One region of the Mesorhizobium subarcticum genome, then DNA from elsewhere that is predicted to be linked to it. Evidence: predicted binding sites of a transcription regulator. Region 1 holds the regulator's gene; each other region holds the start of a gene.
The links. The regulator PhoB, encoded in region 1, activates phosphate uptake and scavenging genes when phosphate is short. The targets are predictions, from matches to a motif close to TGTCATNNANCTGTCAT.
Positions count from the first base shown of each region.

Region 2: phnG (phosphonate C-P lyase system protein PhnG) is a predicted target of PhoB. The motif match lies at 2,522-2,538, and genes of this name have one in related genera.
Region 3: ACZYHG_RS14015 (acid phosphatase) is a predicted target of PhoB. The motif match lies at 3,084-3,100, and genes of this name have one in related genera.

Region 1 covers NZ_CM144237.1:2,090,375-2,094,691, forward strand. The annotation lists gene pstA (phosphate ABC transporter permease PstA) at 1-615, shown strand, start outside; gene pstB (phosphate ABC transporter ATP-binding protein PstB) at 612-1,415, shown strand; gene phoU (phosphate signaling complex protein PhoU) at 1,441-2,148, shown strand; gene phoB (phosphate regulon transcriptional regulator PhoB) at 2,164-2,853, shown strand; gene ACZYHG_RS10225 (ROK family protein) at 3,008-4,255, opposite strand.
Region 2 covers NZ_CM144237.1:2,398,685-2,403,001, reverse strand. The annotation lists gene ACZYHG_RS11765 (ABC transporter permease) at 1-654, shown strand, start outside; partial or broken gene ACZYHG_RS11760 (zinc-binding alcohol dehydrogenase family protein) at 723-1,740, shown strand; partial or broken gene phnF (phosphonate metabolism transcriptional regulator PhnF) at 1,755-2,505, opposite strand; gene phnG (phosphonate C-P lyase system protein PhnG) at 2,618-3,079, shown strand; gene phnH (phosphonate C-P lyase system protein PhnH) at 3,079-3,690, shown strand; gene ACZYHG_RS11740 (carbon-phosphorus lyase complex subunit) at 3,692-4,317, shown strand, end outside.
Region 3 covers NZ_CM144237.1:2,884,929-2,889,245, forward strand. The annotation lists gene petA (ubiquinol-cytochrome c reductase iron-sulfur subunit) at 253-813, shown strand; gene ACZYHG_RS14005 (cytochrome b) at 831-2,132, shown strand; gene ACZYHG_RS14010 (cytochrome c1) at 2,160-3,017, shown strand; gene ACZYHG_RS14015 (acid phosphatase) at 3,144-3,839, shown strand; gene ACZYHG_RS14020 (alpha-hydroxy acid oxidase) at 4,007-4,317, shown strand, end outside.

The DNA.
Region 1 (4,317 bases):
GCCGTCATTGTCGGCACGCCGATCGGCGTGCTGGCCGGCACCTACATGGCCGAATATGGCCGCTTCTCGAAGCTCACCACCGTGGTGCGTTTCATCAACGACATCCTGCTGTCGGCGCCGTCGATCATCATCGGCCTGTTCGTCTATGAACTGATGGTGCGGCCGATGGGGCATTTCTCGGCAATCGCCGGCGCTGTCGCGCTCGCCATCCTGGTCATCCCGGTTGTCGTGCGCACCACCGAGGACATGCTCAATCTGGTGCCAAACGCCTTGCGCGAAGCCGGCACCGCGATCGGAGCGCCGCGCTGGGTGGTCATCAAGTCGGTTGCTTACCGCGCCGCCCTCTCCGGCATCGTCACTGGCATATTGCTGTCCATCGCCCGTATTTCCGGCGAGACGGCACCATTGCTGTTCACGGCGCTCAACAACCAGTTCTGGTCGAGCAACCTCAACGCTCCGATGGCCAGCTTGCCGGTCACAATCTTCCAGTTCGCTCTCAGCCCCTACGAGGAATGGCAGCAACTGGCGTGGACCGGCGCACTCATCATCACATTGACGGTCCTCGCGCTCAGCATCGTTGCGCGCAGCCTGACCGGACGCAGAGAGGACAAATGAGCCAGATGTTGTCTCCAGACATGACGATCGCGACCGAGGCCGCCGCCAAGGTGAAAATCGAGGTCAAGAACCTCAATTTCTACTACGGCCAGTCGAAGGCGCTGAAGGACATCACACTGTCGCTGCCCGAGCGCAGCGTCACCGCCTTTATCGGACCGTCGGGTTGCGGAAAATCGACGCTGCTGCGCGTCTTCAACCGCATCTACGAGCTCTATCCCAAGCAGACGGCCGAGGGCCAGGTGCTGCTCGACGGCCAGAACGTTCTCGACCGCTCTCAGGACCTCAACCTGCTGCGCACCAAGATCGGCATGGTGTTCCAGAAGCCGACGCCGTTCCCGATGTCGATCTATGAGAACATCGCCTTTGGCGTCAGGCTCTATGAGAAGATCAGCAAGGCCGAGATGGACGGCCGTGTCGAGCAGGCGCTGAAACGCGCAGCCCTGTGGAACGAGGTCAAGGACAAGCTCAACGCCAGCGGTCTCAGCCTGTCGGGCGGCCAGCAGCAGCGGCTTTGCATTGCCCGCACCGTGGCGGTGAAGCCGGAAGTCATCCTGCTCGACGAGCCGGCCTCGGCGCTCGATCCGCTGTCGACCGCCAAGATCGAAGAGCTGATCGACGAGTTGCAAGCCGACTACACGATCGTCATCGTCACCCACAACATGCAGCAGGCGGCGCGCGTCTCGAAGCAGACGGCGTTCATGTATCTGGGCGAGCTGGTCGAGTTCGACAAAACGGAAAAGATCTTCACGTCGCCCCGCGAGAAGCGCACGCAGGACTACATCACCGGCCGCTTCGGCTGATCGCACGCATACGAGGACCAGGATCATGGCCGAACATACGGTTGCAGCCTTCGACGAGGAGCTCGGACAGATCAGCAAGCTGATCAGCGACATGGGCGATCTCGCCGGCTCGATGGTCGGCGGCGCCACCAAGGCGCTGCTGAACTCCGACAACGCTCTCGCCCAGCGCGTCGTCTCCGATGATGCCATCATGGATGCCCGCCAGCGCGAACTCGACGACCGCGCCATCACGCTGATCGCCAAGCGCCAGCCGATGGCCGACGATCTGCGCCATGTCGTCGGTTCGATCCGCATGGCCGGCGACCTCGAACGCATCGGCGACCTTGCCAAGAACATCGCCAAGCGCGTCGGCACCGTCGGTCTCAGCGCCACGCCGCGCGACCTGTCGCACTCCATCGATGCCATGGCACAGCTGGTGCTGATCCAGGTGCATGGCGTGGTCGAGGAGTATGCGGCGGGTGACGCTTCGGCTCTCGCCAAGCTCAGGAATGACGACGAGCGCATCGACGTCAAATACACCTCGGTGTTCCGCGAACTGTTGACCTACATGATGGAAGATCCGCGCAACATCACCGCCTGTACGCATCTTTTGTTCTGCGCCAAGAATCTTGAGCGCATCGGCGACCACGTGACCAACATCGCCGAAAATGCGTATTATGTGCTGACCGGCACGCAGCTGCCCGCCAATCGCCCGAAGCAGGACGAGACCGCAATGTCGGCGCCGGCGGCATAACAGGGTGACAAGCCGATGATCGCGCCACGCATCATGGTGGTGGAAGACGAGGAGCCGCTAGGCGTGCTCCTCCGCTACAACCTGGAATCGGAAGGTTACCAGGTCGAAGTGGTGACGCGCGGCGACGAAGCCGAAATCCGGCTGCAGGAAAACGTCCCTGACCTTCTGGTGCTCGACTGGATGGTGCCGGCGGTGTCGGGCATCGAGCTTTGTCGTCGGCTAAGAATGCGGCCCGAGACCGAGCGGCTGCCGATCATCATGCTGACAGCGCGCGGCGAGGAAAGCGACCGCGTACGCGGCCTCTCGACCGGTGCCGACGATTATCTGGTCAAGCCGTTCTCGACGCCGGAATTCATGGCCCGCATCAAGGCGCTGCTGCGCCGCGCCAAGCCGGAAGTGCTGTCCAGCGTGCTCAAGGTCGGCGACATCGTGCTCGATCGTGAATCACACCGGGTCTATCGCAAGAAGAGCGAGATCCGGCTCGGGCCGACCGAATTCCGCCTGCTCGAATTCATGATGCGCCATCCCGGCCGCGTGTTCTCGCGCAGCCAGTTGCTCGACAATGTCTGGGGCGAAACGATCTACATCGACGAGCGCACGGTGGACGTGCATGTCGGCCGCCTGCGCAAGGCGGTCAACAATGGCCGCATGCCGGATGTGATCCGCACCATTCGCGGGGCGGGCTACGCGATCAGGGAAGATTAGGGATATGCTGATATTCAGGTGATGCCGGCCTGCGAATGACAGTTTCCTGCGCTTCCGGTACTCACGGACCCAAATGTCCGCTCCGTTCCGGTTCTCGGAACCCACCATTCTCGACTCGGCCTGACTTGAATCTCAACATATCCCTACGCGTTATTCAGGCAACGTTCTTGCCGACAACGCCTGACTTACCCTGCGCGCCCGGCGCGAAAATCTCCTGGTCTACGAAGGTCAGTGCACGCATGGCGCAGCCTTCGCGGATAAGGGGCAGTTCGTTCGGCTCGGTGTCGAAGGAAATCGATTTCGAATGCTGGCCACCGGCGGTCTGGGCGATGGCCTCCCGCAGCGCCGGTTCGATCAGGTCGAAGGCGGCGGCGCTGACACCGACCATGGCAACGGGGGCGGGGTCGATCAGGGCGAACAGGCTGCCGAGGCCGTAGCCCAGCGCCTCGCCCGCCTTGCGGTAGGCTTCGCGTTCCGGCCCGTCCCGCTCCCGCGCCGTGGCGGCAAGGGCCCGCATCTGCGCGTCGCTGACATCGGCGACCGGCTCGGTGTCCTCGCCGAGCTGTTTTGCGTTGCGCCAGATGGCGTAGTTGCCGGCATAGGCCTCGACGCAGCCGCGGCGTCCGCAGCGGCAGAGTGCGCCGTTCGGCCGATGGATCATGTGGCCGAACTCGCCGCCCGAGGAATGGGTGCCGGTGAACAGCTCGCCCTTCAGCACCAGGCCCATGCCGATGCCGTGCGAAAGCAGGATAGCGATGAAGTCGTCGCGATAACGTTCGGGATCGCGCCAGCGCAGCGCCACCGCCATCATGTTGCAGTCGTTTTCCATGGTGGCGGGGATGCCGAATTCGGCTTCGAGTATGTCGGCGAAGGCGATGTCGGTCTGCGGCGTGATCGGCGACCAGAGCATTGCCCGGGCCTTGGTGTCGGTGATGCCCTGGATCGCCAGCGCGATGCGAGCGACGCTGCGGACATCGATGTCGGGATCCGCGAGGCGTCGCCGCACGATGGCCACGCATTCGCCGATCAGCGCCTCGCGCGACATAGTCAGCGTGTCCAACCGGCGCTGCTCCTCCGATACCACCTGGCCGGCATAGTCGATGACGGCGACGGAGAGGAAATTCAGCGACAGCACCACGGTCATGACGGCCGCGGCCTCGGGGTTGAGGCCGAGGCCGACCTGCGGCCTGCCGCGTTTGAGCGCGCCGGCCTCGCTCGGTTTGCCTTCGGCCAGGATGCCTTCGCCGATCAAATCGGAGGAAATCGCCGATATGGTCGAGTGGCTGAGGCCGGTGGTCGCCGCGATCTCGGTGCGCGAGGGCCGACCGGCCCGGCGCACGGCCGCAATCACCATGGCGCGGTTGCGCCGGCGCAGATCGTCGTGGCGGATTCCGACCGACATGCTTTCCCACATCCTCCCGGTCGCCGCGGTTCCTCCGGCCCCTCGAACACTGCCGACGACAC
Region 2 (4,317 bases), 310 kb from region 1:
TTGCTGGTCGGTGTCGCCATCGGCCTGTTCCATGGCTTTGGCATCGTCAAGATGGGCTTGCCGCCCTTCATCATAACGCTGGCGACACTGACCTCGCTGCGCGGCATCGGCCTTTTGATCACCAATGGCAATTCGATCTCGATCAACAACGACGCCTTCCAGGAATTCTCGCGCAATTCCTTCCTTGGCATTCCCAACCTGTTCTGGATGGTCATCCTGGTCGGCATCCCCGCCTATGTCTTCCTCCACCACAGCCGCTGGGGCCGCTACCTGTTCTCGGTCGGCTCCAATGCCGAAGCCTCGCGCCTGTCCGGCGTCAACGTCCAGCGCACCATCTTCATGGCCTACACGCTGTCGGGTCTCTGCGCGGCGTTCGTCGGCGTGCTGCTCGCTTCGCGCATCGGCATAGGCAATCCGACTCAGGCCGAGGGCTGGGAACTGCAGGCGATCGCCTCATCCGTCATCGGCGGCACCTCCCTGTTCGGCGCGGTCGGCTCGGTGCATGGGCCGCTGCTCGGCGCATTCATTCTCGCCACCATCAACAACGGCGCCAACCTGCTCAACGTCAACGCCTTCTGGCAGCGCATCATCACCGGCGCGTTGATCATCATCATCGTCTACTTCGATGGACTGCGTCGCCGCGGCAGCAAGTAATTCACAACTGGCATCGCCGCTGGCATGGCCGACGGGCCGGCGGCGCCGTGAACCGACTGGATTGAAGCATGAAAGCTGTCGTCTGCCGCTCCCCCGGCGATCTCATCCTTGAAGACCGTCCCGCGCCCGGCGCGCCACCCCCCGGCTGGGCGCTGGTGGCAGTCAGCCATGTCGGCATCTGTGGCACCGACTACCACATCTTCGAGGGCAAGCACCCGTTCCTCGCCTATCCCCGCATCATGGGCCACGAAGTGTCGGGAACGATCGTCGAGGCCGGTGAAGGCGTCGACCTTGCCGTCGGTGAACCGGTCGTCATCAATCCCTATCTGTCCTGCGGCAAGTGCATCGCCTGCCGGCACGGCAAGCCGAACTGCTGCGTCAGGATCGAGGTGCTCGGCGTGCATCGCGACGGCGCCATGTGCGAGAAGATCCTGGTGCCGGAGCAAAATCTCTATCCGGCCAATGGCCTGTCGCTGACCGACGCCGCCGCCGTCGAATTCCTGGCCATCGGCGCGCATGCCGTGCGGCGTGCTAGGGCTGATGCCGGTGCCCGCACGCTGGTCATCGGCGCCGGCCCGATCGGGCTCGGCACCGCCATCTTCGCCCGCATCGCCGGGCTCGACGTGACGCTGCTCGACATGAGCAGCGAACGGCTTGCCTTCGCGGCGGCCGAACTCGGCTTCCAGAACTCTCGACGGCTCACGCGGAGCGGTACCCGATCTGATCAGGGAAGCGACATCAGGCGAAGGCTTCGACGTGGTCTTCGACGCCACCGGCAACACCCAGTCGGTGCAGTCGGCCTTCGCCCATGTCGCGCATGGCGGGACATTGGTGCTGGTCAGTGTCGTCAAGGACGACATCGTCTTTTCCGACCCGGAATTCCACAAGCGTGAAATGACGCTAATCGGCAGCCGCAATGCGCTACGTGCCGACTTCGACCATGTCGCTGCCTCGATCCGCAACGGCGCCGTACCGCTGGCCAAGCTCGTCACCCACCGCACCTCGCTTGCCGATACGCCGCGCGATCTCGCCCGCTGGGCACATGAGAAGTCCGGCCTGATCAAGGCTGTGATCGAGATCGGATAAACTGCGACGGACGCTCAGAGAGCCGACAGTTTGAGCTCGAACTCGTTCCGCCGGGAAGCGTGACTCGGAAAACTGGACCGGCTGGCCGTCAGGCGTGACGTTGACGGAGATCGTCACCAGCACGATGGCGCCCGGCTGCAGGGCGAGGTCGGCGAGATCGGCCGCATCGGCGTGGCGCGCCGACAGCACGGTGGACTGCCTGAGATAATCGTCTATGCCGAAACGGGCCAACGACGCGGTAATCGAGCCGGTCTCAGCCATCGCCTTGTCGATGCCGGCAAAGCGGCTGGCATCGAACCAGCCGGCGGCGCGTGACACAGGCCGTCCGTCGGCTTCACCGCGCGTCTCCAACCTTATCACCTCGGCGCCCCTGGCAAGGCCAAGCCCCTCGGCGACACGCTGGCTGGCCGGCTCGACCGATGAGGAGAGCAGCACGATATGCCGTTCCGATGTCTGCCCTTGCAGGCCGGTCGAAAAGCGCGTGCGCGCACCGATCGGATAGGACAGCCGCTTGCGCGACAAGACGAAGGTGCCGCGCCCCTGCTCGGCCCGCAGCACACCTTCCTGCACGAGGGCCGATATGGCGCTGCGCACCGTGTGGCGGTTGACGCCATAGCGTTCGGCGAGCGACACCTCCGGCGGCAGCGCGGCATTCTCGGCGAAGTCGCCCACCGCAATTCCGTGCAGGATCTTGTCGGCAATCTGCCGCCACAGCGACACGCCGCTGCGCCGCTCGATGCTGTCAGCTGCCATCTGCCCAATCATGACTCGCCCCCAGCCCTGTCATCCACCCGTCATGGACACGCGTTAGGTAATATGTATAATTTGTATAGTTGTCTATATCAATAGACAAATTTAGCCAGGAGGAATGTTGCTGATGCGAGGACAGGAGGCCCGCGACCAGGCCGAGCGCAAGGCCGCCATGGCGACACTGGCGCAATCGAGCGGCGACGATATCGTCCGGCTCTGGAACGAGGCCGACCTGCCTTCGCAAGCCGAACTGCTGCGCGGTCCCGAGACCGGCCTGGTGACGCTGCGCGGCCGCATCGGCGGCGGCGGCGCGCCCTTCAATGTCGGCGAGGCGACTGTCACCCGCGCCACCGTCCGCCTTCCCTCCGGACAGGTCGGCCATTGCTACGCGCTTGGCCGCGACAAGCAGAAGGCGAAGCTGGCGGCGATCGCCGACGCGCTGTGGCAGGACCCTGCCCGCCGCGCCGAGGTCGAGGCCAGGCTGATCGCGCCTTTGCGGTCGGCGCTCACCACTGCCCATGAAAAACGCCGCGCCGAGACGGCGGCTACGAAGGTGGATTTCTTCACCATGGTTCGCGGAGAAGACTGATGGATATCGCAGCGCAATCGATCGAGGGTGGCTTCGTCGATCCGGTCTTCAACGCCCAGACCGTTTTCCGCGCGATCATGGATGCGATGGCGCGGCCGGGCAGCGTGCGGCCTTTGCCGGCCTTGGCTCGCCCGCCGGCGCCGCTCTCGGCGACCGCTGGCGCCGTAGCCCTGGCGCTCTGCGACAATGACACGCCGCTCTGGCTCGACCCGGCCCTGAACGCCTCCGCCTCGATCGGCTCCTGGCTTGGTTTCCACACCGGCGCGCCGCTGGCCAACACGCCGGCCGACGCGCATTTCTCACTTGTCGCCAACCCGGCCGAGATGATGGCGCTCGACGGCTTTTCGCAGGGAACGCAGGATTATCCCGACCGCTCGACCACACTGATCCTGCAGGTCAGCGACCTCACTTCAGGCGCTCCGCTGCTGCTCGAAGGTCCTGGCATCGAAACCAGCGCCACGATCGCGCCGGCGCAGATGCCGCGTCACTTCGTCGAGCAGTGGAAGCAGAACACCAAGCGTTTTCCGCGCGGCGTCGACATCATCCTCGCCACCGCTGAAGGCATAGCCTGCCTGCCGCGCACGACGCGCATCAAGACGATGGAGGCCTAGCATGTATGTCGCGGTAAAAGGCGGCGAGGCCGCAATTGCCAACGCCCACAGCCTGCTCGCCGATCGCCGGCGCGGCGACCGTTCGGTGCCCGCACTTCGTCTCGACCAGATCGTCGAGCAATTGGCACTCGGCGTCGACCGGGTGATGAGCGAAGGCTCGCTCTATGACCGGGAACTGGCAGCACTCGCCATCGTCCAGGCGCGCGGCGACATGATCGAGGCGATCTTCCTGGTGCGTGCCTACCGCACCACGCTGCCGCGCTTCGGTTACTCCAAGGCCATCGACACCAGCATCATGCGGGTCGAACGGCGCGTCTCTGCAACCTACAAGGACCTGCCCGGCGGCCAGTTGCTTGGCCCGACCTTCGACTACACGCACCGGCTGCTCGATCCCGAGCTTGCCGCCGGCGCCGATGTCGCCGAGCCGTTGCAACGTGACACCGAAGCGCAGGCCATGCCGCGCGTCTCGGCGATCCTCGCCCGCGAAGGCCTGATCGAACCGGATGGCGACATGCCGCAGGACCATGTCCCCGGCGACATCACCCGTGAGCCGCTGGAATTCCCGATGGCCCGCGACATCCGCCTGCAGGCGCTGTCACGCGGCGATGAGGGTTTCCTGCTGGAACT
Region 3 (4,317 bases), 790 kb from region 1:
GATATTTCCCGGTTGTTTAGCCGCATTTTGCGGCCATTCGCCGTCTCGCCGCGCGATAGGGGATTTTGTCCCCGCGACAATCTGCCCTTGTGCCTTGACCCGTCTGGACAAAAACGGGCTTCACGCATAAACCGAAGTCCAAATGCCGGAGGAATTCGCTAGCCTGTTCGCCATGCGCTGTCGGGTTGGCGTAATTGAGCGGGGAACAAGGCTCAGCCACCGGCGCGGAAGAGGCGAAAGGATCAGGCACCCGTGAGCGCAACCGACATCCAGGATCCCAACCGTCGAGACTTTCTCTACGTCGCCACCGGCATGGCCGCCGTGGTTGGCGCCGGTGCCTTCGCCTGGCCCTTCATCGACCAGATGCGCCCTGATGCCTCGACGCTGGCGCTCGCCTCGGTCGAGGTCGATGTCGCCTCGCTGACGCCTGGCATGTCGCTGATCGTCAAGTGGCGCGGCAAGCCGGTCGTGGTGCGCAACCGCACGGAACAGGAAATGAAGGACGGCGAGGCCGTCAACCTGGCCGATCTCAAGGATCCGATTGCCCGTAATGCCAATCTGCCGTCCGACGCCCCGGCGACCGACGCCAACCGCACCACGCCCGGCAAGGAAGCCTGGATGGTGATGGTTCAGGTGTGCACGCATCTGGGCTGCATTCCGCTCGGCCAGGAAGGCGATTTCGGCGGCTGGTTCTGCCCGTGCCATGGTTCGCAATACGACACCGCCGGCCGCATCCGCAAAGGCCCGGCGCCAGAGAACATGGCCGTGCCGGTATTCAAATTCATTTCCGATACCAAAATCCTTATCGGTTGAGGCAGGGGGACATTTCGATGAGCGAGGGACACTCGACCTATACGCCCAAGACCGGTATCGAACGCTGGTTCGACGCCCGCATGCCGCTGCCTCGGCTGGTCTATGACAGCTTCGTCGCCTATCCGGTGCCGCGTAACCTCAACTACATGTGGACCTTCGGCGGTATCCTGTCGATCATGCTGGTGGCGCAGATCCTGACCGGCATCGTGCTGGCCATGCATTACACGGCCGACACCAATCTCGCCTTCGGCTCGGTCGAGAAGATCATGCGCGACGTCAATTCCGGCTGGCTGTTGCGCTACATGCATGCCAACGGCGCGTCGTTCTTCTTCATCGCCGTCTACATGCACATCTTCCGTGGCCTCTATTACGGCTCCTACAAGGCGCCGCGCGAGCTGCTCTGGATCCTCGGCTGCATCATCTACCTCCTGATGATGGCGACCGGCTTCATGGGCTACGTGCTGCCATGGGGACAGATGAGCTTCTGGGGCGCCACCGTCATCACCGGCTTCTTCAGCGCCATACCGCTTGTCGGCAACTGGATCCAGCAGCTGCTGCTCGGCGGCTTCGCCGTCGACAATCCGACGCTGAACCGCTTCTTTGCGCTGCACTATCTCCTGCCGTTCATGATTGCCGGCGTCGTCGTGCTGCACGTCTGGGCGCTGCATGTCGTGGGCCAGTCGAACCCGACCGGCATCGAGGTCAAGTCGAAGACCGACACTGTCGCCTTCACGCCCTATGCGACCATCAAGGACGCGTTCGGCATGATCGTGTTCCTGTTCATCTTCGCCTATTTCATCTTCTTCCTGCCGAACTATCTCGGCCATCCCGACAATTACATCGTCGCCAACCCGCTGAAGACGCCGGCCCATATCGTGCCGGAATGGTATTTCCTGCCGTTCTACGCGATCCTGCGCGCCATCACCTTCAACATCGGGCCGATCAACTCCAAGCTCGGCGGCGTGCTGTGCATGTTCGGCGCCATCGTCATGCTGTTCCTGGTGCCGTGGCTCGACACCTCCAAGGTTCGCTCGGCGGTCTACCGGCCCTGGTACAAGCTGTTCTTCTGGCTGTTCGTGGCCGACGCCGTCCTGCTTGGCTGGCTGGGCTCGCAGCCGGCGGAAGGCAGCTATGTGTTCATGGCGCAGATGGCGACGCTGTTCTATTTCGCCTTCTTCCTGATCGCGCTGCCGGTGCTTGGCCTGATCGAGACGCCGCGCAGGCTGCCGAACTCGATCACCGAGGCGGTGCTCGAAAAGAACAAGGGCGGCAGCGGGCATCCGGTGGGCGCCACGGCCGCGCCAGAGACCAAGGGCTGAGCGGTAGAGAATCTAAGGGGATTTGGCATGAAAAAGATTCTCACCTCGCTGGCGCTGATCGGCCTTGTGGCCGCCGGCGGTGTGGCGTTCGCGGCCGAAGAGGCGCACAACGCGGCGGCACCGACGCATTTCCCGATCAACGAGCCGAAGGAAATGAGCTGGAGCTTCACCGGCCCGTTCGGCACCTATGACAAGGGCCAGCTGCAGCGCGGCCTGAAGGTCTACAAGGAAGTCTGCTCGGCCTGCCATTCGATGAATCTGGTGGCGTTCCGCACGCTGACGGACCTCGGGTATTCCGAAGCGCAGGTAAAGTCTTTTGCCGCCTCGTACACCATCCATGACGGCCCCAACGATGCCGGCGACATGTTCGACCGCCCCGGCAAGCCGTCGGACTATTTTCCGGCGCCGTTCGCCAACGAGCAGGCTGCTGCCGCCTCCAATGGCGGCGCCGCTCCGCCCGACATGTCGCTGCTGGCCAAGGCGCGCGGCGTTGAGCGCGGCTTTCCGCAGTTCGTCTTCGACATCTTCACCCAGTATGACGCTGGTGGCCCGGACTATATCCATTCGCTGCTGACCGGCTACGACCAGACGCCGCCGGCCGGAATGGTCATCCCCGAGGGCACGCACTACAATCCTTACTTCATGTCCGGCGTGTCGCTGAAAATGCCCAAGCCGCTATCCGACGGCCAGGTGACCTATGATGACGGCTCGCCGCAGACCGTCGACCAGTACGCCCGCGATGTCTCGACCTTCCTGATGTGGGCGGCGGAGCCGCACATGGAGGCTCGCAAGCATACCGGCGTCAACGTGCTGTTTTTCCTCCTGATATTCGGTGCGCTGGTCTATCTCGTCAAGCGCAAGGTGTGGGAAGGCGTTGCCCACTGAGTTGGGGGCACATAGCGAAATTCAGGGGCGCCGAGAGGCGCCCTTTTTGCATCCGGGAGACGGTCGCGTCATATGGCCGTCACCGCATCCGGCGATCCTTCGGCATTCTCAACAAAGGATTGCTCCATGAAGAAATATGCATCGCTCGCGGCCGGCCTTCTGCTGCTGGTCATCGGGTCCGCCGCCCAGGCCGAGGACGCCAAGCCCTTCGTCACCAACAAGGATGTCGATCTGACGATGATCCTGCCGCCGCCGCCGGCAAACGATTCGGCGCAGACCAAGGCCGAGCTTGGCGAGGTGCTGACGCTGCAGGTGACGCGTACGCCTGAAATGGAAGCGCGCGCCGTCGCCGATGCAGAGGAGAATGTCTGGCGCTTCGCCGACGTGATGGGGCCGAATTTCACCAAGGACAAGCTGCCGAAGTTCAGCGCCTTCTTTGATCGCGTGGTCGAGACCGAAGGCGCCGTCGTCGATCCGGCCAAGGATGTCTGGAAGCGTCCGCGTCCGCACCAGCTCAGCGACCTCGTCAAGCCGGCGGTCAAGCTGTCGAGCTCCGGCTCCTGGCCGTCCGGCCACGCCGCCGTCGGCACCATGATGGGCATCATCCTTGCCGACATGTTTCCCGAGAAGCGCGCCGAGATCATGGCGCGCGCGGCCGAATACGCCCACAACCGCGTGGTCGGCGGCATCCATTACCCATCGGACGTCGAGATGGGCAAGATTTCCGGCAGTGTCATTTGCGCGGTCCTGCTCAACCGGGACGATTTCAAGGCCGAGTACGAAGTGGCCAAGGCCGAGCTTCGTTCCGATCTCGGCATGTAGTCGTCACCAGTCGGTTGCCGACGGGAAGGGGCGCTTCTGGCGCCCCTTTTCGTTCACAGCCCCACCAACGGGTGAGTTCGGCAATTAGGCCGTTGGCACGGCGGCATCCGATTGGTATTCGACGCTCCGGCGGCGAAGGCTGGCCGCCATGGCACTGGAAATCGATGATGCGGCTCAGCGACTGTCACAATTTTTCCGACTTCCGGCGCATGGCACAGCAGCGGCTGCCGGGGCCGATCTTCAACTACATCGATGGCGCTGCCGACGATGAAGTCACCTATCGCCGCAACACCGAAAGCTTCGAGACCTGCGACCTTGTTCCCAACGTGTTGCGTGGGGTGAGCGAAATCGACATGTCGGTGACGGTGATGGGCCAGAAGCTGGCGCTACCCTTCTATTGCTCGCCAACCGCCCTGCAGCGCCTGTTCCACCATCAGGGCGAGCGGGCGGTGGCCAAGGCCGCGGCCAAGTACGGCAC